Regions from separate parts of the Streptomyces sp. ITFR-6 genome, predicted to be linked through region 2. Evidence: riboswitches for the same ligand, from Rfam matches in the RefSeq annotation. Region 2 holds a riboswitch; each other region holds the start of a gene.
The links. A riboswitch is a leader RNA that binds a small molecule or an ion and turns the genes downstream of it on or off. The one in region 2 is predicted to bind S-adenosylmethionine.
Positions count from the first base shown of each region.

Region 1 (9,320 bases), 5.5 Mb from region 2:
GCGTAGGGGGCGTCCGCCGCGTCCCGCCCGGGTAGTGACACGCCTCGTCGCCGGGTGTTCGGCCGAAGGACACCGTGTGCACACCGCACGGGTCTTCCACCGGACCGTCGGTTCTGGAACACTCCTGTCGTTTTCGCCCTTATGTTTCCTCACCCCACAGAGGCCCCCACTCATGGCAGATCTCAACCGTCGCCGCCTCCTGCAACTCGCCGGAGGCACGGTTGCCTTCAGTACGCTGTCGAGCAGCATCGCCCGCGCCGCCTCACTGCCCGCGAAGGGTCGTACGGGCACGCTCCAGGACGTCGAGCACATCGTCGTACTGATGCAGGAGAACCGTTCCTTCGACCACTACTTCGGCACGATGAAGGGTGTGCGCGGCTTCGGTGACCCGCGTCCGGTCACGCTGCCCGGCGGAAAGCCGGTCTGGCACCAGAAGGATCTGGCCGGCAAGGAGGTGCTGCCGTTCAGGCCGCCCGCCGACGACCTCGGGCTGCAGTTCCTCCAGGACCTGAACCACGACTGGGCCGGTGGGCACCGGGCGCTGAACAAGGGCGCGTACGACCAGTGGGTGCCCGCCAAGACCGCCACGACGATGGCCCACCTGACACGTGAGGACATCCCGTTCCACTACGCCCTCGCCGACGCGTTCACCGTCTGCGATGCCTACCACTGCTCGTTCCTCGGCTCGACCGACCCGAACCGCTACTACCTGTGGAGCGGGTACACCGGAAACGACGGCACCGGCGGCGGTCCCGTGCTCGGCAACGACGAGGCGGGGTACGGCTGGAAGACCTACCCCGAGCGGCTGGAGGAGGCCGGGGTGTCGTGGAAGGTCTACCAGGACATCGGTGACGGGCTCGACGCCGCCGGTTCCTGGGGGTGGATCGACGACGCTTACCGGGGGACGTACGGCGACAACTCGCTTCTCTACTTCAACAGTTACCGTGACGCCAAGCCCGGCGATCCCCTCTTCGACAAGGCGCGCACCGGGACCGACGTCAAGAACGGGGACGGGCTCCTCGACGACCTGAGGGCCGATGTCCGGGCCGGGACGCTCCCCAAGATCTCCTGGGTCGTCTCGCCCGAGGCCTACAGCGAGCACCCCAACTGGCCCGCCAACTACGGTGCCTGGTACATCTCGCAGGTGCTCGACGCACTGACCTCGGACCCCGAGGTCTGGGGCCGGACCGCCCTCTTCGTCACCTACGACGAGAACGACGGCTTCTTCGACCACGTCGTGCCGCCGTTCGTGCCGTCCGGCGCGGCGCAGGGGCTGTCCACCGTGGACACCTCCGCCGACCACTTCCCCGGCGACACCCGGTACGCGGCCGGTCCGTACGGGCTCGGTCAGCGCGTGCCCATGACGGTCGTGTCCCCGTGGAGCACCGGCGGGTTCGCGTGTTCGGAGGTCTTCGACCACACCTCCGTCATCCGGTTCATGGAAGAGCGCTTCGGTGTGCACGAGCCCAACATCTCGCCCTGGCGGCGCGCTGTCTGCGGCGATCTCACCTCGGCCTTCGACTTCCGTACGACGGACACCGCGCCCGCCTCGCTGCCCTCCACGGACGGATACGCGCCGCCGGACGGGGACCGGCACCCCGACTACGTTCCGGTGCCGCCGGTCTCCGGCAGCGTGCCGAAGCAGGAGTCCGGGACGCGGCCCACCCGGCCACTGCGGTACGCGCCGCTCGTGGACGGGGCGGCAGACCCGGGCACCGGGAAGTACCAGCTCACCTTCAGTGGCGGGGACGAGGCCGGAGCGCAGTTCCTGGTGACGTCCGCCAACCGCGGTGACGGGCCCTGGACCTACACCACAGAGGCGGGCAAGTCGCTCTCCGACAGCTGGAACACGGCCTACTCCAGCGGCGTGACCGACCTCACCGTGCACGGTCCGAACGGTTTCCTGCGGACCTTCAGGGGGCCCGGCAAGGCGGCCGGTCCGGAGGTGACGGCGCGTCATCACGCGGTGAGCGGAGCTCTCGACCTGACTCTCAGCCATGCCGGTACGGAGACGGTCCAGCTGACCGTGCGCAACGCGGACGCCTACGGCGGCGGTACGCAGACCTTCGCGGTGCGGTCCGGCGCGACCGTGCAGCACACCGTTGACCTGCGCGGAAGCAAGCGCTGGTACGACATCGAGGTGGTCTCGGACGCGGACGCCACGTTCCTCCGCCGGTTCGCCGGACACGTCGAGACGGGTGAGGCCGGAACGAGTGACCCGGGCCTGGTCACCGGCTGACGGGGCGGCACGGGGCGGCACGGGCGGCTGAACGGAAGCCGGACCGCCGTCGGGGGAGAGGCGGGGGCGCACGGGGTCGGGTCCGGCCCGTTCCTGTGCGTCCCTGACCGCCCGTCGGTTGAGCGGTCCCGCGTGTCCGGGCGCGCCCGCTCGGTGCGTTAGGGTTTTTGCCGGGTCATGAGTTCCAGTGCGCAGCCCCGGCTTGCTGGACGGCACCCCGCTCCGCTGCGGGTGCTCCGGGTGACGACCTGCCCCGTGCGCGAGGTGCGGGGAACAGCGGACCGCGGTGCAGAGCGCTCGGGGTCCATCATCCCCGGAAGGCGGGACTCACCATGCTGCGTCATCTCCCCGAGCACGGCTCCGTGCGGAGCGGGAACTGCGAGCGGTACGCCGCAGGCCACCAAGTGCACTGGATCCACGCCAAGAAGTGCCGGCAGGAGCCTGGTCAGGCCGTCGAGATACTGCTGACCGCGGACGATGTCCGGGACGACGGCTGGGTCGGTCTGCGGGCCGCGTTCGACTACGCGGGCGCCCTTCCGAGGGTGTGGACGCATGCTCCGGACGGGCTGCGGGAGACCCTCGCCGGTCACCGGGGACGCGTGTACTGGCTCTCCAAGTGGCATGCGCTGAAGCTCGTGACCGGTGCCGACCGGGTCGCCGGACTCGTCAACGTCGCCTTCGAGGCAGGGGAGCTGTGCGGCGGCCCGGGTCCCGTGCGCTCGTAGCCGCGTCGCCGTACCGCGTCGGCACCTGGAGGCGGTGCCGGATTCGGTCGTCAATTGTCGTGAGATGTCGACCGGTTGCTCTGTGTTGGGTGCATATTTGATCGTCATTGGCTGCTGTGGTGTCACATAAAATCCTTATAGTGGGCGTGCGTTGACCGCACGATCGTGACGCGTGACACTGCCGCCACAGAAGTCAGGACGATGACGCGCCCTTCCTCCGCAGAGCCCGAGTCCGTCTCACCTCCTTCGGAGTGCCCCGCGCACGCGGGTCCCGGCCCCGTACCCCTCAGCGGGCCCTCGTTCCAGACCGAGCCGCGAGCCGTCTATCGCGCCATGCGGCGGGACCACGGGCCGGTCGTCCCCGTCGAGCTGCCGGGCGGGTTCCCCGCCTGGCTGGTCATCGGCTACCGGGAACTCCATCAGGTCACCAGTGACGGTGAGCTGTTCCCGCGCGACGTCGGCCTCTGGAACCAGTGGGAGCACATCCCGCAGGACTGGCCGTTGCTGCCCATGGTCGGGCGGCCGCTGCCGTCCATCTACTTCAGCGCGGGCGACGAGCACCGGCGGCACGCCCGGATGGTCGGACCCGCCCTCGAAGGAGCCGACCCGTTCGAGATCCGCAGCCACTGCGAGCAGTTGGCCGACCGGCTGATCGACGCCGTGTGCAGCCGGGGCACGGCCGATCTCGTCGCCGACTTCTGCGAGCCCCTTCCGGTCCTGGTCCTCGCGAGGCTGGTCGGATTCCCCGACGACGAGGGCGGCGCCATCGCCCACGTGCTCAAGGACCTGGCCGACGGCGGTCCGGGCGCGCAGGAGGCCCATCTGCGGTTCGGGGAACACATGGCGCGACTCGTCGCCGCGAAGCGTGCCGCACCCGGCGACGACGTGACCTCCCGGATGCTCGCGTTCCCCGAGGCCTTCACCGATGAGGAGTACATGCTCGACCTGATGGCCATCACGGCCGCCGGGCACCTGACCACCGCCGACTGGATCAGCAACTCACTGCGGCTGATGCTCACGGAGGACGAGTTCGCGCAGTCCATGGCGGGCGGCCGGCGCAGCGTGGCCGAGGCCATGAACGAGGTGCTCTGGGAGGACGGGCCGACGCAGATCCTCGCCGGACGCTGGGCCGCCCGCGACACCCGGCTCGGCGGACGGCCGATCAGGGCGGGGGACATGCTGCTGCTCGGGCTCGGCGCCGCCAACACCGATCCGCTGATCCGGCAGAGCCTGACCGGCGGCGGCTCCTCGGGCCAGGGCGGCAACGGCGCGCATCTCGCCTTCAGCCACGGCGAGTACCGGTGCCCCTTCCCCGCCCAGGAGATCGCGGAGACCATCGCGCGTACCGGCATCGAGGTGCTGCTCGACCGCCTGCCCGACCTGGAGCTCCGGGTCCCCGTCGCGGATCTGGTGCGACGGCCCTCCGCGTTCCTGCGCGGTACCACCGCGCTGCCCGTTCGGTTCACCCCCGTTCGTACGACAGGAGACCTCTCGTGAACTGCCCTCACGCCGCTGCGCACGCTGCTGCCCCGGACGGCGGGACCGTCGTCATCGACCCCATGGTCCAGGACCTGGACGGTGAGACCGCGAGGCTGCGTGAGGCCGGCCGGCTGGCCAGGATCGAGCTGCTCGGCGTACCCGCCCGGACGATCACCCGGCACGCCGACGCCCGTCAACTCCTGGTCGACCCGAGGCTGGTGAAGGATCTCGACGCCTGGGGACTGTGGAAGAGCGGCGAGGTGACGCACGCGTGGCCGCTCATCGGCATGATCGACGCCGGGCCGTCCATGTTCACCGTGGACGGCGCCGAGCACCGGCGGCTGCGCACCAAGACCTCCCAGGCGCTCACCCCCCGCCGGCTGGAGGCCCTCAGGCCCGACATCGAGAAGTTCACCGAGGAACTGCTGGACGCGCTCGCGGACGGCGGCAGGGACGGGGCCGTCGTCGACCTCAAATCGGTGTTCGCGCAGCCGCTGCCGATGCGGGTCGTCGGCATGCTCATGGGCGTGGACCCCGCCGAGAACGCCATGCTGACCAGACAGTACAAGGCCTTCTTCTCGATGCTCACCCCGCAGGACGAACGGCTGGCCCTGCTGGCCGAGTTGGACGTCTTCTACGCCGGGCTGGTCCGCGAGAAGGCCGCCCGGCCCACCGACGACCTGACCTCCGCGCTCATCCTCGCCGACGAGGGCGGCGAGCCGCTCACGGAAGAAGAGGTGGTGGGCAACCTCAAGGCGATGGTCGCGGCCGGCCACGAGACCACCATCGGGCTCATCCTCAACGCGGTACGAGCCCTCCTGTCCCACCCGGAACAGCTGCGGATGGTCCTCGAAGGGGAGGCCTCCTGGGAGGCGGTGATCGAGGAGACGCTGCGGTGGGACACCCCGACCACCCATCTGCTGATGCGGTTCGCGACCGAGGACATCCAGGTGGGTGACGACGTCATAGCCAAGGGCGAGGGCGTGGTCATCTCGTACCGGGCCATCGGCCGGGACTTCGAGCAGCACGGCGCAGACGCGGACGCCTTCGACATCACCCGCCCCGCCCCCATCCGGCACATGACGTTCGGCCACGGTCCGCACATCTGCCCCGGCGCCGCGCTCTCCCGGGTCGAGGCGGGGATAGCGCTGCCCGCCCTCTTCGCCCGGTTCCCCGGACTGCGGCTCGCGGTGCCGGACACGGACCTCCGCAAGCTCCCGGTGATGACCCAGAACGACATGGAGGCCTTCCTCGTACTGCTCGACGCCTGAATCGGGCCGGACGGCATAGCGTGGCGGTGGCCGTACGGGCGACCGCCACGGGCCGCCGTCTCCGCAGACATCCGTCGACGCACGTGTGTCGAAGCGCTTCGACAACGCTATGGACACGCTTTAGCAGCACGTCTAGGCTCACACCATCCGTACACGCACAAGGTGATGGGTGGGGAGTGGAAGCGCTTCGCCGCAGTGGTGTCCGACTGAAGCCGCCCCTCCGCGTGCCGGTGTCCGACGTCGTTCCGTGATGGAGAGCTGAATGGTCACCCTTGCCGAGGTCGCACAGCACGCCGGAGTCTCCGCCAGCACGGTGAGCTACGTCCTCAGCGGGAAGCGGTCCATCTCGGTCCCCACCCGGGAACGGGTGGAACGGAGCATCAAGGAGCTCGGCTACCACCCCAACGCGGGTGCGCGGGCGCTCGCCAGCAGCCGGTCGAACATCATCGCGCTCATGGTGCCGCTGCGTACCGACATGTACGTCCCCGTGATGATGGAGATCGCCATCGCCGTCGCCACGACGGCCCGCGTCCACGGCTACGACGTCCTGTTGCTGACCGGTGAGGAGGGCCCGGCCGCGGTGCGCCGGATCACCGGCAGCTCGCTCGCGGACGCCATGATCCTGATGGACGTCGAACTGCACGACGAACGGCTTCCGCTGCTGCGCGAGACAGACCGCGCCGCCGTGCTGATCGGACTGCCCGCCGACACCGCCGGTCTCACCTGCGTGGACCTCGACTTCGAGGCGACCGGGGCGCTCTGCGTCGAGCACCTCGCGGAACTCGGGCACCATGAGATCGCGGTGATCGGCGAGGCGGCCGCGGTGTACGAGCGGCACACCGGATTCGCCGAGCGGACCGTCGACGGAGTACGGGCCAGGGCGCGGGAGACCGGCGTGCGGGTCCTGCACCGGCCCTGCGAGGGCGGCTACCCCGCGATGGCCCAGACCCTCTCGCGGATATTCGACGAGCGCCCCGGCACCACGGGCTTCATCGTGCAGAACGAGTCCGCGGTGGAACCGCTGCTCAACCTGTTGCGCCAGCAGGGCCGGGCCGTGCCCGAGGATGTTTCGGTGGTCGCCATCTGCCCCCAGCAGGTGGCCTCCCAGGCCTCGGTGCGGCTCACCTCTGTGGCCATTCCCGCGCAGGAGATGGGGCGCCGCTCGGTCGAGCAGGTCGTCGCCAAACTCTCCGGCCGGGGCACGGACGGAACGGAGCTGCTGGCACCGGAGCTGACGGTGCGGGAGAGCACCGGCCCCGCCCCGAGGTGACGCCGCACATGGCGGTGAGGGGCCGGGAGCAGGGCCGGCCCCGTCCCGAGCTCAGCGTGTCGCGTTCTCCAGAGCCCGGTCGGCCGCGGCGCGGGAAGGGTGCCAGAGGGTGGTGACCGGTTCCCACACCTGGATTCCCCGGCCCATGCCCACCGTCGCGGCGCCGAACGTGACGCCGTGGTGCGAGGGGTCCGCCGCCACGGACAGGCTGCGGACGACATGGCCCTCGGTGGCGCCCGGGGCCGCCGTGCGCACGGCGGCGTACCCGCGCTCGCCCGGCGAGAGCACGTACGGTCCGCTGGTGGCCGGCGGTACGGCCGCGGCCGAGCCGTCCAGCCCCCGGAAGGTGACCGTGGGGACGCGGTCCACCACGCAGGTGACCCCGCCCCGGTTGGTGACGGCGATCCGCGCCATGTTCCGCTGCCCGCCGGACGAGGCCGAGACGCTGAGGGACTGCTCCTGGCAGACGCTCGGGCGGGCCGACGCACCGGCCGACGTGCCGGCCGCAGGGGCGGCGGCCGCGCCGGTGACGGTCAGGGCCGCGGCGGCCGTCGTGGTGAGCGCGGCGGTGAGAGCGGAGGACGGGCGCATGATGTTTCTCCCCTTGGATCGACAGCCTACGGTCGTGGCCGGAGGACCCGGCGACCGGTACAACCGACAGGGACATTCTGGGCGGTATGCGACGCTCCTGGCGATAGATGGAACATATCGGTTCAATATCCACCGTTGAGGCGGCTGGGCATCTGAATAATGCCTACATCTATTAGGTAAATCCTTAATAGGTGTAGGGTTGTGGGTGAAGGCTGACGGAAGGAAGAGCATGGTGCGCGCGGGGCTGACGGCTGACCGCCTGACTCAGGCCGGGGCGGAGCTGGCCGATGAGGTCGGCTTCGACCAGGTGACCGTCTCGGCGCTCGCCCGGCGGTTCGACGTCAAGGTCGCGAGCCTGTACTCGCATCTGAAGAACTCCCACGACCTCAAGACCAGGATCGCCCTGCTCGCTCTGGAGGAGCTGGCCGACCGCGGTGCCGCCGCACTCGCCGGCCGGGCGGGCAAGGACGCCCTCAAGGCCTTCGCGGACGTGTACCGCGACTACGCCCGCGAGCACCCCGGTCGTTACGCCGCGGCCCAACTGAGACTCGACCCCGAAGCGGCTGCTGCCAGCGCCGGCCGCAGGCACTCGCAGATGACCAGGGCCATCCTGCGCGGCTACGCCCTGACCGAGCCCGACCGGACACATGCCGTCCGGCTGCTGGGCAGCGTCTTCCACGGCTACGTCAGCCTGGAGATGCAGGGCGGATTCAGCCACAGCGCCCCCGACTCGCAGGAGAGCTGGTCGCGGTCCTTGGACGCACTGGACGCCCTGCTGCGGAACTGGCCCGCGCCCTGACCGGAGTTTCCGGGCACCTCAGCGTTCCGAGCGACACCTCAGCGTTCCGAGCAGCACCTCAACGTTGCAAGCAACAGGTAGAGACATCAGGTAGAGACATGCAGACCGAAACCGACTGGATCACCACACCGATCACCGCGGAGCTCCTGCGCGGTGCGCTCGACCTGGAGCGCACCGAGCACGGAGTGCGCCCGCACCGGCTGCCCGCCCGCGCCCGCGCACAGTGCGCCGACGCGCAGTTGGCGATGGCGGAGGCCCAGCCGTCCGGCGTGCGGCTGGTGTTCCGTACCGCCGCCACCGTGATCGAGCTGGACGCACTCCGCACCAGGACGGCCTATCAGGGCGCGCCGCCCCGTCCCGACGGCGTCTACGACCTGCTCGTCGACGGCCGCCTCGCGGGACAGGAGAGCGTGACGGACGGCAACGTCCTCCTGGTCGACATGACCGCCGGGACCGCGCAGACGCAGGCGGGGCCGGTCGGCACCGTACGGTTCGCCGGGCTGCCCGAAGGCGGGAAGGACGTCGAGATCTGGCTGCCGTACAACGAGAACACCGAACTCGTCGCCCTGCGCACCGACGCCCCCGTCGAACCCGCCCCCGACCGGGGCCGCAAGGTGTGGCTGCACCACGGCAGTTCGATCAGCCACGGCTCCGACGCCGCGAGCCCCACCACCACCTGGCCCGCGCTGGCGGCCTCCCTCGGCGGGGTGGAGCTGGTCAACCTGGGCCTGGGCGGCAGCGCCCTGCTCGACCCGTTCACGGCGCGGGCGATGCGCGACACACCGGCGGACCTGATCAGCGTCAAGATCGGCCTCAACCTCGTCAACGTCGACCTGATGCGGCTGCGGGCCTTCACCCCGGCGGTGCACGGCTTCCTCGACACCATCCGCGAGGGGCACCCCACGGCGCCGCTGCTGGTCGTCTCGCCGGTCCTGTGCCCCATCCA
Region 1 is NZ_CP134612.1:926,956-936,275, reverse strand. Features, by position in the region: gene RLT59_RS04080 (phosphocholine-specific phospholipase C) at 173-2,239, shown strand; SAM riboswitch class IV at 2,413-2,522, shown strand; gene RLT59_RS04075 (hypothetical protein) at 2,572-2,964, shown strand; gene RLT59_RS04070 (cytochrome P450) at 3,166-4,461, shown strand; gene RLT59_RS04065 (cytochrome P450 family protein) at 4,458-5,714, shown strand; gene RLT59_RS04060 (LacI family DNA-binding transcriptional regulator) at 5,977-6,984, shown strand; gene RLT59_RS04055 (DUF4232 domain-containing protein) at 7,036-7,575, opposite strand; gene RLT59_RS04050 (TetR/AcrR family transcriptional regulator) at 7,805-8,374, shown strand; gene RLT59_RS04045 (SGNH/GDSL hydrolase family protein) at 8,473-9,320, shown strand, end outside.
Region 1: linked by a shared signal. The riboswitch ahead of RLT59_RS04075 (hypothetical protein) and the one ahead of RLT59_RS29115 (aminotransferase class V-fold PLP-dependent enzyme) in region 2 are both predicted to bind S-adenosylmethionine.

Region 2 (9,320 bases):
AGCGGCGCCCCGCCGGTGACCTGTGGTCTCCGGCGGGGCGGGCAGTCAGTACGGGGCGCGGGAATTCGCCCGTTCGGGCGTGATCAGATGCGTACGGCGGTCTGGTAGGCGCCGACGGTGTTCATCGACTCGTAGCGGACCACGGCGCCCGGCTTGGGGGCGTGCAGCACGGTGTTGTTGCCCGCGTAGAGGGCCACGTGCGAGGTGTTGCTGAAGAAGACCAGGTCGCCCGGCTTCAGCTGGCTGCGGCCGATCTGGGTGCCCTGGTTGATCTGCGTGTACGTGGTGCGGGTGATCTCGGCACCGGCCTGGTGGTAGGCCCACTGGGTCAGACCCGAGCAGTCGAACGAATTCGGGCCGGTGCCGCCGGAGACGTACGGCTTGCCCACCTGGGTGGAGGCGGCCTGGAGGGCCGCGCCGCCGAGGGCGGAGGCGGGGACCTCGCTGCCCAGGTCGACCCGGTCACCGGCGGAGCGGCTGGCGCGCAGGTCGTCCTCGCGCATCTTCGCGCGCTCGGCGGCGGTCAGGGTGTTGAGCACCTTCTGCGCCTCGGCGAGCTTGCCCTGCTGCTGCTTCTTCTTCTCGCCGAGCGTCTTGCGGACGTCCGCGAGGTCGTCCAGCTTGTCCTGGGCCTCCTTGCGCTCCTGCGCGAGGGACCGCTGCTTCTCCTGGATCTTCGTCAGCGACTCGGTCTGCTTGGCCGTCAACTGGTCCAGCGAGGAGGCCTGGTCGAGGAAGCTGTCCGGGTCGGAGGCGAGGAAGAGCTGCACCGAGGGGTCGATGCCGCCCGAGCGGTACTGCGCGGCGGCGAGCGAACCGAGTCCGGAGCGGAGCGTGTTGAGCTCCTCCTGACCGCGGGCCACCTTGTCCTGCAGCGCGCCGACCTGCTTCTCCAGCTTCTCCTGCTTCTCCTTGGCCCCGCTGTACTGCTCGGTGGCCGCCTCCGCCTCGTGGTAGAGCTTGTCGACCTTCGCCTTGACCTCGCTCTTGGTCGGCTTGGGGTCGGCGTGAGCGGCCTGGGAAGTGAGGGCCACGGCCGCAGCGGCGGTCGCGGTGAGCACGGTCACACGGGCACGGCTCGGGTTCTTGGGACGACGGTGGGACGCCACGAAGGCGAGCTCCTTCTTCCGTGAGCCGCCTACCGGGCTGTGGGGGACGTCATCCCCGGCTCCGTGTGGATCACGGATTCGGCGGTTCCTTCACTGCCACCCCGGGTGGGTGATCAACCGTGCGAAGGTTCGAGGCCCGACCATAGTGACCATCCTGTGATCAGTTCAAATCCTCGCGGGAAAAATCTCGTCACACCGGGTACTTCTTTACCCACACCACACTGCGTGTAGCGGCGAATTGACGGCCCGTTCCGTAATTTACGGCAACCACCAACAAGCCTGGCAAGATTCGTCAAACGCGTGAAAGCCGCTTCAGGAGCAAGACGGACGCGACGGGTCTGGCTCCCGCCTTCGCCACCCCGTCGGCCACTTCGCGGTCGGTGGAGACCACCACGACGGGCCGCCCGGACGGTTCGGCACGCGCGAGCTGACGGATCAGCTCGTCCGCGGTGACACCCGCCCTGCTGAACAGCACCCGTACGCCGCGGGGCGGTGCGAGCAGCACCGGAGCGGCCAGCTCCGCCCCGTCGAAGACGCAGGTCATCTCGGCGCCCGTCTGGGCCGCGAGCATCGACAGACCGCCCAGCAGCCGCAGTCGCTGCTTCTCCAGCGGCAGCTGCGGGTAGCCGGTCTTGGTGACGTTGTATCCGTCCACGATGAGGTGCGCCTGCGGCAGCGCCAGCAGTTGGTCCAGCAGCGCCGGATCGGTGTCGGAAAGGGCTCTGGCGGCAACGTCCTTGGGCGACATCCGGCCGGGCTCGACCGCGTCGACGGTGTCCGCGGGACGCATCGAGGAGGGCGGCAGCGCCAGTTCGCGCCGCAGTCCGCCGGCCGCTTCGAGCACCGTGTCCAGCAGCAGCCGCAGCCGCATGTCCTCGACCGAGCGCCCCTCACGGGCGGCCCTGCGCCCCGCCTCGACGGACGCCTCCGCCTCGCTGAGCCGGGCCCGGAGCCTGCGGGTCTCGCTCTCCGCCGCGGACACCTGGGCGGCCGCCTCCGCCCGTACGGTGTCGCTCTCGGCCCTGCCCCGGCGCAGCGCCGCCTCCGCGCGCTTCACCTCGTTGGCCGCGCTGCGCAGTTTGCGCTGGAGCGACTCGGCCTCCTTGCGGGCCGCGTCGAGGTCGCCGCGGAGCCGTTCGGTCTCGCTCTTCGTCTGGGCGCGGGCCCGGTCCAGCTCCTCGCGGAGCCGTTCCAGTTCGCGCCGGCTCTCTTCGTCGGCCCGCTCCGCGTCGGCGCGCTGGGCCTCCTCACCCGCGGCGGCGAGGAGCTTCACCCAGCCGTCCGGGCGCAGCACGTAGGCCGCGGCGGCGACGTCCACGGGGTCGGCGGCGGCGGGCGGCGAGCCGGCCTCCAGGGCGGCGCTCAGCTCCGGCTGGGTCTCCCGCAGCCGTTCACCGATGCGCCGCCTGAAGGTGGCGTCGCCCGCCAGCGCGGCCGCCATCGCGTTCCCGGCGAACTTGGCACGCCTGCTCGGCGTGAATCGGGCGTACTGTCGGAGCTGAGCGGGGAGTTCGGTGACCGTGAGGGCTCCGAACGCGTCCGAGACCAGCGCGACGACCCGACGCCGTACGCCTTCGGGCAGCGGGCGGTCGAGCATCTCCACGGCATCGTCGGCCGCATCGGCCGACGCGGCGCCGCCAGGGGGCTGCTCCACCATCCGTCACCTCAAACTGTATGTCCGCACGGCCCCGTCAGGAGTCGGCACCCGGCCTGTCGACTAGTTCGATCTGGTCCACCGCGTTGCACCAACGGCAGCGCACCGACTCGATGGTCTCACTGACCACCTCGCGTTCTTCGACGCTCGACTCCCCGGCCAGGTCGAGATGGACGTATTCGACGACCTTGGACGAGCGCGTCACGTCGAATCGCGTGAGGTTTCCGCAGAGCGTGCAGCGCCAGCGGGTCGCCTCGGTCGGCTGGGGAACCGTCGTCATCGTTGTGTCCTCTTGTCTCGGGCCTCGTGCTGCCAGATAAGGATCTTCGCGGTGCGCCGTCGAACTGCGGATGTCCTACCGCAACCCTACGGCCTCACCGCATACCACCGGCACGGCGAGGCACTCTGTCCCGTTCCCTCCGCTTGCGTCATGCTCTGTTCATGATCGATCGGCGGGCTGCGGCCGGCAGACTTCTGCGGGCGGCCACCTCGGGCGGGCCGCCGGTCACCTACGCCCTCATCGCGCTGTGCTGCGTGGTCTTCGCGATCAGCCCGCTCTCCGGGCTCGCCCCGGTGTACGGCAGCGCGGACGCGCTGCTGTCCGCCCAGGCCGGGTACTTCGAGCGCTGGGGCGTGATCCCGAGCGAGCTGTGGGACGGCTCCGCACACGCCCTGATCACCCCGCTCACCGCGCTCTTCGTGCACGGCAGCCGGCTGCACCTGCTCGGCAACATACTGTTCCTGTACGTGTTCGGAGCGATGGCCGAGGAGCGCATGGGCCACACCGAGTTCGCGTTCTTCTACCTGGGCTGCGGCTACCTCGCGCTGCTCGCCTACGCGGCCGCGCACGCCACCTCCGACCAGACGCTCGTCGGCGCCTCCGGGGCGATCTCGGCGGTACTGGGCGCCTTCCTCTACCTCTTCCCGCGGGCCAGGGTCACCAGCGTGTTCCCGTTCCTGCTCTTCCTCCCGCTGCGCTTCCCCGCCTGGATCGTGCTGATCTTCTGGTTCGTGCTCCAGTGGCTGGCCGCGGAGGGCGCGGGCAGCGGCCCCGGCGTCGCCTATCTCGCCCATGTGGTCGGCTTCGCCGTCGGGTTCCTCTACGCCTGGGGGCGCTACCGGGGTAACGCTAGAGTGAGATCTCCAGCCACGGCCACCGAGGGAGAAAGCCAGCCGTGATCACCGCGATCGTGCTCATCAAAACCAGCGTGGACCGGATTCCCGAGATCGCCGAGGCCGTCGCGGCACTGGACAGCGTCAGCGAGGTCTTCTCGGTCACCGGTACGTACGACCTGATCGCCATGGTCCGGGTGGCCAAGCACGACGATCTCGCCGACGTCATCCCCGGCCGGATCAGCAAGATCCCCGGCGTCGAGGCGACCGACACCCATGTGGCGTTCCGTACGTACTCGCAGCACGACCTGGAGGCGGCCTTCGCCATCGGCCTGGACGGCTGACCTAGGCAAACGCGTTCGGCCGGGTACGGAACAGCTTCCGTACCCGGCCGAACGCGTTGCGGCTCAGTGCTGGGCGGTGCCCCGGTCCGGGACGCAGCGGCCGTCCTCGGTGCGGTACTTCCACTGGGCGCCCTCGCTCACCAGCTCCTTGACCGCCCGCACGAAGCGCTCGATGTGCTCGTCCGGCGTACCGGCGCCGAAGCTGACCCGGATCGCGTTGAGCGACTTCTCGCCCGGCTCGGCCTCCGGCGCGCCGCACTCGCCGACGTCCTGCGGGTCGCTGCCGAGCAGGGTGCGCACCAGCGGGTGGGCGCAGAACAGACCGTCGCGCACCCCGATGCCGTACTCGGCGGAGAGCGCCGCGGCGAAGTGCGAGCTGTTCCAGCCCTCCACCACGAACGAGATGACGCCGACGCGCGGGGCGTCGTCACCGAAGAGCGAGAGCACCTTGACCTCGGGGACCTCCGCCAGCCCGGCCCGGACCTCGGAGACGAGCTGCTGCTCGCGGGCGACCAGGCTGTCGAACCCGGCCTCGGTGAGCGCCTTGCAGGCGGCGGCGATGGAGTAGACGCCAATGACGTTGGGCGAGCCGGCCTCGTGGCGGGCGGCGGTGGTGTGCCACTCGACGTCCACCCCGCCGTCGGTGCGCCGGGCGACCTTGCGGGAGGCGCCACCGCCGGCCAGGTAGGGCTCGGCGTCGCGCAGCCAGTCGGAGCGGCCGGCCAGCACGCCGGAGCCGAAGGGCGCGTACAGCTTGTGGCCGGAGAAGGCGACCCAGTCGACGTCCAGTTCGCTGATGTCGACGGGGTGGTGCGGGGCGAGCTGGGCCGCGTCGAGCACGATGCGGGCGCCGTGGGCGTGCGCGGCGGCGGCGAGCTCCTTGACCGGCCACAGCTCACCGGTGACGTTGGAGGCACCGGTGACGCAGACCAGCGCGGGACCGTAGGGATCGCGGTCCGCGAGCGCCCGCTCAAGCGTGGCAACGGCCTGGGCCGGGGTGCGCGGGGCGTTCAGGTAGGTCACCCGGGCGTCGCGCCAGGGCAGCAGCGACGCGTGGTGCTCGGTCTCGAAGACGAACACCTGGCAGTCGGCGGGCAACGCGGCGGCCAGCAGGTTGAGCGAGTCGGTCGTCGACCGGGTGAAGATCACCTGGTCGCCCTCGCGGCAGCCGAGGAACTCCGCGACGGTCACCCGGCTGGACTCGAAGAGGTCCGTGGAGAGCTGCGAGAGGTAGCCGGCACCGCGGTGGACGCTGCCGTAGTACGGCGCGTACGCGGCGACGTCGTCCCACACCCGCTGCAGGGCCGGGGCGCTGGCGGCGTAGTCGAGCGCGGCGTAGGTGACCTCACCGCCGGTCACCAGCGGAACCGTCACATCCTTGCCCAGAACGGGCAGCGGGGCACAAATGGACTGGTCGGCGGCAGCGGTGAAGACAGACATGACGAACTCCCGTAACAGGCAGGCGAACTCCGCGTGCCTGCGGATACGCGGCAGCACGGAAGAAGAAGAAAGGGTGTGCGGAGGAGGGCCGAAAAGCCCTATCGCATTCGCTTGCTCACAGAGGCTCCCTGAGGACCAGGACCCCACGGGTGGACATCTCACGATGTCGAGGGGTCCGCGCTTGCCGCAGACCTCGCTGCCTACGGCCTGGTCTTCACCCGGGGCACCCCGCCACGGACGGAGGGTTGCCGGACAGCGGGCCGGGGCCGTAGTCGCTGTCACTCATGACCTGCCCAGCATCTTGCCATACGCGCGGGAACGCGCAAGGCGCAGTCCATGATCTGGACTGCGCCCCTCTTCGCCGCTCCATGCGTTCAGGCGTTGCTGGCCTTGACCCATCTCTCCAGCGCGCGCCCGGCGGACCCGGAGTCGATGGACTCGGCGGCCTTCGCCATACCGGCGGTGAGCTGCTCCTCAAGGGTGCCCTCCCCCGGGTCCAGCGCGACCAGCGCCGCCGCCGCGTTGAGCAGCACGGCGTCCCGTACGGGCCCCGTCTCACCGGCCAGCAGCCGGCGGGCCACATCGGCGTTGTACGAGGCGTCCGCGCCGCGCAGCGCCTCGACCGGCACCAGGTCCAGGCCGACGTCGCGCGGGTCGAAGGCCTGCTCGCGCACGACGCCGTCGCGGGCCGTCCAGACCCTGGAGGTCGCGGTGGTGGTCAGCTCGTCCAGGCCGTCGTCGCCGCGGAAGACCAGCGCGGAGTTGCCGCGCTCCGCGAGGACGCCCGCGACGATGGGCGCCATCCGCGGGTCGGCGACGCCGATGGCCTGGGAGCGCACCTGGGCCGGGTTGGTGAGCGGGCCCAGGATGTTGAAGGTGGTCGGTGCGCCGAGCTCGGCCCGCGCCTTCGCGGCGTACCGCAGGGCGGGGTGGAACTTCACCGCGAAGCAGAAGGTGATGCCCGCCTCCTCCGCCACCTCGACGACGCGCTGCGGCGCCAGATCCAGGTTGACGCCGAGCTTGCCCAGTACGTCGGAGGAGCCGCTGGCCGAGGAGGAGGCGCGGTTGCCGTGCTTGACGACCTTGGCGCCCGCCCCGGCCAGCACGATCGCGGACATGGTGGAGATGTTGACCGTCTTGGCCATGTCGCCGCCGGTGCCGACGATGTCGACCGTGCGGCCGGGCACGTGGATCGTGGTGGCGTGCTCGTACATCGCACGGACCAGACCGGTGACCTCCCCGACGGTCTCGCCCTTGGCGCGCAGGGCCACCGCGAAGCCGGCGATCTGCACGTCGGTCGCCTCGCCGCTCATGATGCGGTCCATCGCCCACGCGGTGTCGTCCGCGCTCAGGTCCTCGCCGCGCATCAGCTGGGTCAGCACGCCGGGCCAGGTACGAGCCGCCACGCTGTCGCCGCCGACCGGGGTCACAACGTTCATGGTCCGCTCCTGGGGTCCACAGCCGATACAGGGATGCGACCACCCTATCGAGCGCCGGGGACAGCGAAGAGCCCCGTCCATCGTATGGATGGGCGGGGCTCCTGCTGTGGCGATCAGTTCAGGTGATCAGTGGTGGCCGTGGCCCTCGGTGATCTCCTTGTACTCCTCGGGGGACGCCTTGGCGATCTGGCTGTTCTCGCCGTAGAAGCTCTTGCTGAGCTTGGCCCGCGTCCTCTCGATCGGCGACACCTTGCGCTTGACGCCGTTCTCGTCGACCAGCGGGCCGAGTTCGACCGGCGCGTACTGCTCGTGCGCGGTGAGGGTGTGCAGCTGCCCCTGCGACAGCGGCTCGTGGACCTCGACGAACTCACCGTGCGGCAGGCGCTTGATGAGCCCGGACTCGCGCCCGTGCAGCACCTTCTCCTTGTCCCGGCGCTGAAGGCCGAGGCAGATCCGCTTGGTCGCGATGAACGCGAGGACCGGTCCGACGAAGAAGAAGATCCGGACGAACCACGAGATGGAGTTCAGCGACAGGTGGAAGTGCGTGGCCCAGAGGTCGTTACCGCCGCCCACCAGGCCGATGAAGTACACCGTGATCCACGCCACGCCGAAGGCCGTACGCGTCGGGGCGTTGCGCGGGCGGTCCAGGATGTGGTGCTCGCGCTTGTCCCCGGTGACCCAGGACTCGATGAACGGGTACATCGCGATCGCGCCCAGGATGAGCCCGAAGAGCACCAGGGGGATGAGCACGCCCAGGACGAGCGTATGACCCCAGAGGTTGATCTCCCAGCCCGGCATCACTCGGACGAGACCCTCGGCGAAGCCCATGTACCAGTCGGGCTGGGCGCCGGTGGACACCTGGTCCGGGCGGTACGGGCCGATGGCCCAGATCGGGTTGATCGAGGCGATGCCCGCGATGACGGCGATGACACCGAAGACCAGGAAGAAGAAGCCTCCGGCCTTCGCCATGTACACCGGCAGCAGCGGCATGCCCACGACGTTCTTGTTGGTCCGGCCGGGACCCGCGAACTGCGTGTGCTTGTGGTAGAAGACCAGGATGAGGTGGCCCACCAGCAGCCCGAGCATGATGCCCGGCAGCAGCAGGATGTGCACCGAGTAGAACCGCGCGACGAAGTCGCCGCCCGGGAACTCCCCGCCGAACAGGAACATCGAGATGTAGGTGCCGACGATCGGCATCGACAGGATCGCGCCCTGGGTGAAGCGGACACCCGTACCCGAGAGCAGGTCGTCCGGGAGCGAGTAGCCGGTGAAGCCGGTGAACATACCGAGCACGAACAGCAGGAAGCCGAACAGCCAGTTGATCTCGCGCGGCTTGCGGAACGCGCCCGTGAAGAACACGCGCATCATGTGCACGAACATGCCGGCCAGGAAGATCAGCGCGGCCCAGTGGTGGATCTGCCGGACGAGCAGACCACCGCGGACGTCGAAGCTGATGTCCAGCGTCGAGGCGTAGGCCTCCGACATCCGGATGCCCTGCATGGGCTCGTACGGACCGTGGTAGACGGTCTCGGCCATGCTCGGGTGGAAGAACAGCGTCAGGTACACACCCGTGAGGATGATGATGATGAAGCTGTAGAGGCAGATCTCACCGAGCATGAAGGACCAGTGGTCCGGGAAGATCTTGCGCATGTTGGCCTTGGCCAGGGAGTAGATCCCGAGCCGGCCGTCCGCCCAGTCGGCCATCTTCTCACCGGCGGGCGCCTTGCGCTTCGTATCGGTCGCAGTACTCATCCGCGCTCCCAGAATGCAGGACCGACGGGCTCTTCGAAGTCACCGAGCGCCTCGAGGTTGCCCTCGCTGTTCACGCCGATCCGCAGCTGCGGGAGGGCGTGACCGGCCGGACCGAAGATGACGCGGGCGCCGTCGGAGAGGTCGAAGGTTGACTGGTGGCACGGGCAGAGCACGTGGTGCGTCTGCTGCTCGTACAGGCTGATCGGGCAGCCGACGTGGGTGCAGATCTTCGAGAAGGCCACGATGCCCTCGTGGGCCCACTCGCGCTCGCGCTTGTCCTTGATGTTGGACGGCTCGATGCGAATGATCATCAGCGCAGCCTTGGCGATCTGCGTCTGGAAGTCGTGTGCGTCCTCCTCCAGGCCCTCGGGCATGGCGAAGGTGAGCGAACCCACCGCGACGTCCTCGGGGCGGAGCGGCTCATTCGTGTTCATGTTGATGAGCTGCTTGCCCTTGGCCCACAGGGTCG
Region 2 is NZ_CP134612.1:6,398,214-6,407,533, reverse strand. Features, by position in the region: gene RLT59_RS29140 (C40 family peptidase) at 84-1,109, opposite strand; gene RLT59_RS29135 (NYN domain-containing protein) at 1,402-2,766, opposite strand; gene RLT59_RS29130 (hypothetical protein) at 2,801-3,043, opposite strand; gene RLT59_RS29125 (rhomboid family intramembrane serine protease) at 3,205-3,942, shown strand; gene RLT59_RS29120 (Lrp/AsnC family transcriptional regulator) at 3,939-4,220, shown strand; gene RLT59_RS29115 (aminotransferase class V-fold PLP-dependent enzyme) at 4,284-5,660, opposite strand; SAM riboswitch class IV at 5,833-5,950, opposite strand; gene trpD (anthranilate phosphoribosyltransferase) at 6,035-7,099, opposite strand; gene RLT59_RS29105 (cytochrome bc1 complex cytochrome b subunit) at 7,226-8,851, opposite strand; gene RLT59_RS29100 (cytochrome bc1 complex Rieske iron-sulfur subunit) at 8,848-9,320, opposite strand, start outside.

Region 3 (9,320 bases), 2.8 Mb from region 2:
GCCCTCGGTGCGCGCCAGGAGCTTGATCGCGTCGACGACCTGCTCGTCGTTCACGTCGTCCACCGCGCCACCCGTACGGCGGGCGATGTCCAGGACGTAGGGGCCGTCGGCCGGGTTGCCGATGGCGAGGGACTTGGCGATCGTGTTCGGCTTCTGCGGGCGGACCACGTCGTGACCGGCCTTGAAGGCGGCGGAGACCGGCGAGCAGCCCTCGGCCTGGGCACCGAAGATCTTGTACGGCTTGTCCTCGACCAGGCCGAGCTTGATCAGCTCCTGGAGGCCCTTGTCGATCTTCGTGAGCTGCGAGCCGGAGGCGATCGGGATGACGATCTGGTCGGGCAGCCGCCAGCCGAGCTGCTCGCAGATCTCGTACGCGAGCGTCTTGGAGCCCTCGCCGTAGTACGGGCGGAGGTTGACGTTGACGAAGCCCCAGCCCTCCCCGAGCGGGTCTCCGATGAGCTCCGAGCAGAACCGGTTGACGTCGTCGTAATTGCCCTCGATACCGACCAGCTCACCGCCGTACACCGCGGCCATGACGACCTTGCCCTGCTCCAGGTCGTGCGGGATGAACACGCACGAGCGCAGACCGGCGCGGGCCGCGGCGGCGCCCACCGCACCGGCCAGGTTGCCGGTCGAGGAGCAGGAGAGCGTGGTGAAACCGAAGGCGCGGGCGGCCTCGACGGCGATCGCGACGACGCGGTCCTTGAAGGAGTGCGTCGGGTTGCCGGAGTCGTCCTTGACGTACAGGCCGCCGGTGACGCCCAGCTCACGGGCGAGGTTGTCGGCCTTGACCAGCTTGGTGAAGCCGGGGTTGATGTTGGGCTTGTCCGCGACATCGGCGGGCACCGGCAGCAGCGGCGCGTAGCGCCAGATGTTGTCGGGTCCGGCCTCGATGCGCTTCTTCAGCTCGTCCGGGGAGCCGGTCGGCAGGTCGTACGCCACTTCGAGCGGCCCGAAACAGGTCGCACAGGCGAAAAGGGGACCGAGCGGGAATCGTTCTCCGCACTCGCGGCAGGAAAGTGCCGCGGCGGGACCGAGGTCCACGGAAGATTCGGTGGTTGCTGCAACAGTCTGAACAGCCATGATGGCGAGGCCCTTTCTCCTCATCTTCCTTGTGACGCATTTCGCCACAAGACGGAATTGGCACCGTCCCCACCTGACCTCGCGGTCGGCGGGATGGTTGCCGGGACTTCAACGGGCCGTTCCCTCTGTCCCTCTGGATGAGCGCTATGGCACTGGACCATCGATCCAGGCGTTTATCGGCGGATGGACCCCGGCATGCCACGGCCATCTGCGTTGTTCAGACTGTAACCGAAGCACCGGACTGTTGAGATAGTCGTCCGAACCGCGAGATGGATCACATACAGGGAGTATCGACCGTGCTGGAAGAGGTCGAACGCTGGCTGACCAGGCGTTCCTGGTCGTGCGCCGACCGCCCGCTGGAGCAGCTCATGGCCGCCCGGGGCGGCGACCCGCGCCGGGGGAGCGTGAGTGTCGTCCTGCCCGCGCTCAACGAGGCGGCGACGGTCGGGGACATCGTCCGGACGATCCGGCGCGAGCTCATGGAGAAGGTCCGGCTGGTCGACGAACTCGTGGTGATCGACTCCGGCTCCACCGACGACACCGCGGAGGTCGCCCGCCGGGCGGGCGCCCGGGTGATCCACCGGAACGCGATCCTGCCCCGGCTGCCGGCCGTCCCCGGCAAGGGCGAGGTGCTGTGGCGGTCACTGCTGGTGACCGGCGGTGACATCGTCTGCTTCATCGACGCGGACCTGAAGGACTTCTCGGCCGATTTCGTCTCCGGCATCGTCGGCCCGCTGCTGACCGACCCCTCCGTGCAGTTCGTCAAGGCGATGTACGACCGTCCGCTCGGGGAGACCGCGGGCCAGGGCGGGCGGGTCACCGAGCTGGTGGCACGGCCGCTGCTCAATCTGCACTGGCCGCAGCTGGCCGGCTTCGTCCAGCCGCTGGGCGGCGAGTACGCCGTACGCCGGTCGCTGCTCGAACAGCTGCCGTTCCCGGTCGGCTACGGGGTGGAGCTGGGGCTGCTCGTCGACGCCCTGCACACGGTCGGCCTGGACGCGCTGGCCCAGGTCGATGTCGGCGTCCGCAAACACCGCCACCAGGACGGCCGGGCGCTCGGCCGGATGGCGGCGGCCATCTACCGGACCGCTTCGCTGCGGCTCTCACGGGGCCATCTGGTGCGCCCCGAGCTGACGCAGTTCGAGCGCGGCGAGAGCGGCTTCGTGCCGCAGACCTACCCGGTGGACACCGAGGAGCGGCCGCCGATGCGCGAGATCGAGGAGTACGTCTCGCGCCGCGCCGCCTGAGTACCGGCTGACGCGTCGGCCGGGACGGCCCGCGGCCGCACGCACGTTTGGACGGTTCGGGATCGGGCTAGATTCCGCGCATGGTCTCCGAGCACGCCCCCCAGTCCGCCGCCCAGCCCGCCGCCCAGGTTCTTGTCGCGTCCAACCGAGGCCCGGTCTCGTACACCGTGGGCGAGGACGGCTCGCTCGACGCGAAACGGGGCGGGGGCGGGCTCGTCTCGGGGCTGAGCGCGGTGGACGACAAGATGTGGGTCTGCGCCGCGCTCGGTGACGGCGACCGCGAGGCGGTGCGGCGCGGGGTCGGTGAGCCGGGCGTACGGATGCTGGACATCGACGCGGACGTGCACGCCGACGCGTACAACGGCATCGCGAACTCGGTGCTCTGGTTCATCCACCACCTGCTCTACCAGACCCCGGTGGAGCCCGTCTTCGACGCGGAGTTCCGGCGCCAGTGGGCGTCCTTCGAGACCTACAACCGGGCCTTCGCCGAGGCGCTCGCGGAGGAGGCGGGCGAGGGCGCGGCGGTCCTGGTGCAGGACTACCACCTGGTGCTGGTGCCCGGCATGCTCCGCGAGCTCCGCCCCGACCTGCGCATCGGCCACTTCTCGCACACCCCGTGGGCGCCCGTCGACTACTTCCGGATGCTGCCCGACGACATCGCGGAGCAGGTGCTGCGCGGTGTCCTCGGCGCCGACCGGGCGGCCTTCCTGACCCGCCGCTGGGCGGACGGCTTCATCAGCTGCTGTACGGAGATCCTGGGCGGCACAGGCCGCACCCGGATCGGCGTGCACGGGCTCGGCGCCGACGCGGACTTCCTGCTCCGGCGCGCGCACGAGCCGGATGTGGACGAGCGGATGGCGGCGCTGCGCGAGCAGGTGGGCCCCGGCCGGAAGACGATCGTGCGGGTGGACCGCACGGAGCTGTCCAAGAACATCGTCCGGGGGATGCTCGCCTACCGGGCGCTGCTCGACGAACGGCCCGAGTGGCGCGGCCGGGTCGTCCACGTGGCGTTCGCCTACCCCTCGCGGCAGGACCTCGCGGTGTACCGGGAGTACACGGCCGAGGTGCGGCGCGTCGCCGACGACATCAACACGAAGCACGGCACGGCGGACTGGACCCCGGTCGTCCTCCACGTCAAGGACGACTTCGCCCGCTCGCTGGCGGCGTACCGGCTGGCCGACGTGGCGCTCGTCAACCCGATCAGGGACGGCATGAACCTGGTCGCCAAGGAGGTCCCGGTCGTCTCCGACCACGGCTGCGCGCTGGTGCTGTCGCGGGAGGCGGGCGCGTACGAGGAGCTGGGCGACGACGCGATCGTGGTGAACCCGTACGACGTGTCCGCCACCGCCGACGCCCTGCACGAGGCGCTGACGATGGCGGACGACGTACGCGCCGAGCGCACGGAGCGGCTGGCGGAGGCGGCCACCGCGCTGCCGCCGCAACAGTGGTTCCTGGACCAGCTAGAGGCGCTGCGCCAGGGCTGACAGGAAGCCGACGACCGCTCCGGGGCCCGGCAGCAACAGGTCGGCGCGCGCGGCCAGTTCCGGCACCTCCGCCTCGCCGCTGCAGACGAGCAGGCCTGGGGTGCCGTCGGGGCCCTCGCTGCGGAGCTTCTCCACGGCGGCGAACGCGGCCAGGTCGCCCAGGTCGTCACCCGCGTACAGCACGGACTCGGCGCCCGTCTCGCGCACGTACTGGGTGAGGGCGACGCCCTTGTCCATGCCGGCGGGCCGCAACTCCAGGACCATCCGGCCCGGTTCGACGATCAGGCCGTGCCGGGCTGCCAGCTCGCCGAGGGGGCCGCGCAGCGCCTCGAAGGCGGCCTGCGGGTCCTCTGCGCGGCGGGTGTGGACGGCGAGCGCCTGCCCCTTCTCCTCTATCCAGGTACCGCGCCAGGAGTCGAACCTGTCTAGGAAGCCGGGCAGTTCGGCCCGCACGGCGGCGACACCGGGGTGCGGAGCGGGGGCGTGGACGGTGCCGGAGACGGCGTCCCAGCGTTCGGCGCCGTAGTGGCCGAGGACGACGAGGTGGTCCAGTCCGGCGACCCCGGCGAAGCCGCCGTAGCGGACCGCGACGCCGGCCGGGCGGCCGGTGATCACGGCGATCGACGCGACCCGGGGAGCGAGTGCGGCGAGCGCCTCGACGGTCCCGGGGTGGGCGCGGGCCTGTTCGGGGTCCGGCACGATGTCTGCGAGGGTGCCGTCGAAATCGAGCGCGATGACGGCGCGGTCGGGCCGGCCGAGGAGAGCGGCGAGGCCCTCCCGTCCGGCGGGGGTCGTCGGGGTCGGCAGGGGTGGGGTGTGCGGGTGGCTGCCCATGCGTCCGAGCCTATAGGCGGTGGCCTGCCCGCGGGCCCGACCGGGGCTCCGCCCCACACAGGGCCCGGCCGGGGCTCCGCCCCGGCCCTCAGCGGCGGCCCCGCCTCGCCTCTCGTACCCGCCGGAGCCGGTTCACCGTGACCGGGTCGGCCTCCAGGGCCCGCCGGTCGTCCAGCAGGGCGTTCAGAAGCTGGTAGTAGCGGGTCGGGGAGATGCCGAGCCGCTCCCGGATCGCCCGCTCCTTCGCGCCGGGCCCGGTCCATGACTGCCGCTCCACGGCCAGCACCGCGCGGTCCCGGTCCGAGAGTCCGGCAGAGGGCGGGGCGGGCTGGTCGGGGGGGTCCGGGGGAAGGGCGGTCATATCAGCCAATATATTGCGCGGGCCGTGACCTGCGGACCGCCGCCCGCTACTCCGCGCTCTCCGCCGCCGTGGACTCCTGCGCTATGCGCGCCAGCACGCTCTCGGGCTTCGCGCCCGGCTCGACCGCCTCACCGATGTTCTTCTTGATCGACTCGCTGGCCCGCGCCCAGGACGTCTTTCCGAACGGGTAGAGCTGCGCGCTCGGCAGCGCGTCCAGGAACTTGTACAGCGGCTTGTACTTGGGGTCGGTCTCCATCGCGGCCGAGGCGCTGTCGGTGACCGGCAGCATGTCGTAGGTGTCCGCGAAGTCGATGACGTTCTTGTCGCTGAACATGAAGTCGAAGAACTTGCCCATCTCGACCCGGTGATCGTTCTGCTTGAAGCCCATGATCCAGTCGGCGACGCCCATCGAGCTGGTGCTCGGCCCGGTGATACCGGGCAGCGGCACCATGCCGACGTCCACGCCCTTCTCCTGGGCCTCCTGCATCAGCGTCGGATGGCCGTTGAGCATGCCGACGTCACCGCTGGTGAACGCCTGGAAGGCCTTCGCCCGGTTGAGCTCGCCGGGGGCGACGGGGCCGACGAGTCCCTTGTCGACGAGGTTCGACTTCAGCCAGTCGAACGTCTTGATGTTCTCTTCCGAGTCGATGTTGTAAGAGCCGACGTCGTCGGTGTAGCCACCGCCGCCGCTGAGCAGCCACATCAGCGTCTCGGCCTGGGACTCCTCCTGGCCCAGCGGCAGCGCGAACGGGAACTTCACGCCGCGCTGCTTGAGCGCGGCGGCGTCGCTCGCGATGTCGCTCCAGGTCTTCGGGGCGTCGAGCCCTGCCTGGCCGAAGAGCTTCTTGTTGTAGAAGAGCAGCCGGGTGCTGGCCACGAACGGCAGTCCGTACTGGACCTGGCCGACCCGGCCCGCGTCCGCGAGGACCGGCAGGAAGTTGGCCTGGGTGCGGACGCTGAGCATCTGGTCGGCCGAGTAGAGCTTCCCGGCCTTGGCGTAGTCCGCGTACGCGCCGATCTGCGCGATGTCGGGTGCCTTTCCGGCCTTGACCATCTCCGCGACCTTGCGGTCGATGTCCGTCCACGGCAGGACGGTCACGTCGACCTTGATGCCGGGGTGGGACGCCTCGAAGCCCCGGGCGACACCGTCCCAGTACTTGTCCGACTTGTTTGCCTCGCCGGTGCCGTAATCGGCCGCGACCAGCTTCAGCGTGACGTCTCCCCCGCCGCTCCCGCCGCCGCAGCCGGACAGCGCCGCCGTCATCCCCAGAGCGGCGACAGCCGCCGTCAGTCCCAAGTAACGCCGCTGCACAGCTCAGTCCGTTCTTGTCGATCGCGCCATCCGCTCCACCCACGTCGGCGTGGGGCGCTCCGGATGAGCTGCGATTTTGCCCCACCGCCTCCGAGGAGGTCTACACCGCCCCGGTATCGCTTCGGCAACGCAGCAGCATTGCACGGGACGCGGAGTAACTGCTAAGTAGGTCTCGGTCGACGTCTCGGTCAACGAGGGCCCGGCACAAGGCCCTTAACCCTCCAGCAGCCCTAATGGTCCAGACCTTTATACGCGCCCATCCCCGCGAGGAGCCGTACCGCATGTCCCGTACCGCATCAGAAATTGCCACCCAGCCCAGCTGCTGGCGGCGTGCCGCAGAGGCGGGAGCGGTGGCCGAGGGGCTGCCGCGTCCGGGCGAGCGGGTCGCCGTCACCGGCTGCGGCACCTCCTGGTTCATGGCCATCGCCTACGCGGCGCTGCGCGAGGCGGCCGGGCAGGGCGAGACGGACGCCTACGCCTCTTCGGAGTTCCCGGCCGGGCGGTCCTACGACCGGGTCGTGGCCATCACCCGCTCCGGCACCACGAGCGAGGTGCTGGCGCTCCTGGCCGAACTGCGCGGGAAGACGCCGACCGTCGCGCTGACCGCAGACCCGAAGACACCGGTGATGGACGCCGCCGACACGGTGGCGGTCCTGGACTGGGCCGACGAGGAGTCGGTCGTGCAGACCCGGTTCGCCACCACCGCGCTCGCCTTCCTGCGGGCCGGGCTCGAAGCCTCCGGGCCGCTCCCGGCGGGCGTGAAGACGGTGGCCGAGGCCGCGGTGGACGCGGAGCTGGCGGTGACGGAGCCGCTGGAGGAGGCGGTGGTCTCGGCCGAGCAGTGGACGTTCCTGGGGCGCGGCTGGACCTACGGGCTGGCGCAGGAGGCCGGGCTGAAGATGCGCGAGGCGGCGGGCGCCTGGACGGAGTCCTACCCGGCGATGGAGTACCGCCACGGCCCGATCGCGGTCACCGGACCGAACCGGGTGGCCTGGGTGTTCGGCGCCCTGCCCGAGGGTCTGGCGGGCGAGGTCGAGGGCGTCGGCGGGACGCTCGTGGCCCGTACCGCCGCCGACCCGATGGCCGATCTGATCCGGGCCCAGCGGCTCGCGGTGGCGCTCGCGGAGTCGAAGGGCTACGACCCGGACCACCCGCGCAACCTGTCGCGCAGCGTGATCCTGCCGGGCTGAGGGCGCACGCCGGGCGCGTTCACGGCGGATTGCCGCGCGGTTGCGGGCCGATTTTGTATGGATGCGCAACAAACAGCGATAGTGGACTAGACCTTTTGGGGTTCCTCGGGCGAAACTGTTTCCCGTGAAACACGTCATCGCCCTCGATGTGGGCGGCACCGGAATGAAGGCCGCACTGGTCGGGGCCGATGGCGCCCTGCTCTACGAGGCGCGGCGCGCGACCGGCAGAGAGCGCGGTCCCGACGCGGTCGTGGAGTCGATCCTCGCCTTCGCGGCGGATCTGCGCGCGTACGGCGAGGAGCACTTCGGCGAGAGCGCTCTCGCCGCTGGTGTCGCCGTACCCGGCATCGTCGACGCCGAGAACGGCGTCGCGCTCTTCTCCGCCAACCTGGGCTGGAGCGACATCCCCATGCGCCGGCTGCTCGGTGAGCGGCTCGGCGTCCCCGTCGCCCTCGGCCACGACGTCAGGACCGGCGGACTCGCGGAGGGCCGGATCGGGGCGGGCCGGGGCGCCGACCGCTTCGTCTTCATCCCGCTGGGCACCGGGATCGCCGGGGCCATCGGCATCGGCGGTTCCATCGAGGCGGGCGCCCACGGCTCGGCCGGCGAGATCGGCCACATCGTGATCCGGCCGGACGGCCCGGACTGCAGCTGCGGCCAGCGCGGCTGCCTGGAGACGCTGGCCTCCGCCGCCGCCGTCAGCCGGGCCTGGGCCATCGCGTCCGGCGACCCGAAGGCCGACGCGGCGGACTGCGCCAAGGCTGTGGAGTCGGGCGACCCGGCGGCCCTCGCGGTCTGGCACGACGCCGTGGACGCCCTCGCCGCCGGGCTCGTCACCGCGCTCACCCTGCTGGACCCCCGCACGCTCATCATCGGTGGCGGTCTCGCCGAGGCGGGGGAAACCTTGTTCACACCACTCCGTGCGGCCGTCGAGGAACGCATCACGTTCCAGAAGCTGCCCCACATCGTCCCCGCGGCTCTCGGGGACACCGCCGGATGCCTGGGCGCAGGGCTGCTCGCCTGGGATCTTCTCTCCACGGAGGTATCCGCCTGATGGCCGGACGCGCAGACAGCACAGTTCTCGCAGGTGCCCAGGTGGTACTCCCCACCGGCACCGTCGAGAACGGCCGGGTGGTCATCGAAGGCACCCGCATCGCCGCCGGTCCGGCACCGGACGCGCCGAGCCTCGACCTGTCCGGCCACTGGATCGTCCCCGGCTTCGTGGACATGCACAACCACGGCGGCGGCGGCGCCTCCTTCACCTCCGGCACCGTGGAGGACGTCCTGACCGGCGTCCGCACCCACCGCGAGCACGGCACCACCACCCTGGTCGCCTCCACCGTCACCGGCGAGATGGACTTCCTCGCCGGACGGGCCGGCATCCTCTCCGAGCTCGTCGAGCAGGGCGAGCTGGCCGGCATCCACTTCGAGGGCCCCTTCATCTCGCCGTGCCGCAAGGGCGCGCACAGCGAGGGCCTGCTGCGCGACCCGGACCCGGCCGAGGTCCGCAAGCTGATGGACGCCGCCCGGGGCACCGCGAAGATGTTCACGCTCGCCACCGAACTGCCCGGCGGCATCGAGTCCGTACGGCTGCTCGCCGAGCACGGCGTCATCGCCGCGATCGGGCACACCGACGCCACGTACGAGCAGACCGTCGAGGCGATCGACGCGGGCGCCACCGTCGCCACGCACCTCTTCAACGCGATGCCGCCCCTGGGCCACCGCGCACCCGGACCGATCGCCGCCCTCCTGGAGGACGAGCGGATCACGGTCGAGCTGATCAACGACGGCACGCACCTGCACCCCGCC
Region 3 is NZ_CP134612.1:3,569,840-3,579,159, forward strand. Features, by position in the region: gene thrC (threonine synthase) at 1-1,083, opposite strand, end outside; SAM riboswitch class I at 1,101-1,227, opposite strand; gene RLT59_RS16195 (glucosyl-3-phosphoglycerate synthase) at 1,380-2,330, shown strand; gene RLT59_RS16200 (alpha,alpha-trehalose-phosphate synthase (UDP-forming)) at 2,411-3,814, shown strand; gene otsB (trehalose-phosphatase) at 3,791-4,648, opposite strand; gene RLT59_RS16210 (DUF3263 domain-containing protein) at 4,737-5,009, opposite strand; gene RLT59_RS16215 (extracellular solute-binding protein) at 5,056-6,273, opposite strand; gene RLT59_RS16220 (SIS domain-containing protein) at 6,603-7,511, shown strand; gene RLT59_RS16225 (ROK family protein) at 7,636-8,565, shown strand; gene nagA (N-acetylglucosamine-6-phosphate deacetylase) at 8,565-9,320, shown strand, end outside.
Region 3: linked by a shared signal. The riboswitch ahead of thrC (threonine synthase) and the one ahead of RLT59_RS29115 (aminotransferase class V-fold PLP-dependent enzyme) in region 2 are both predicted to bind S-adenosylmethionine.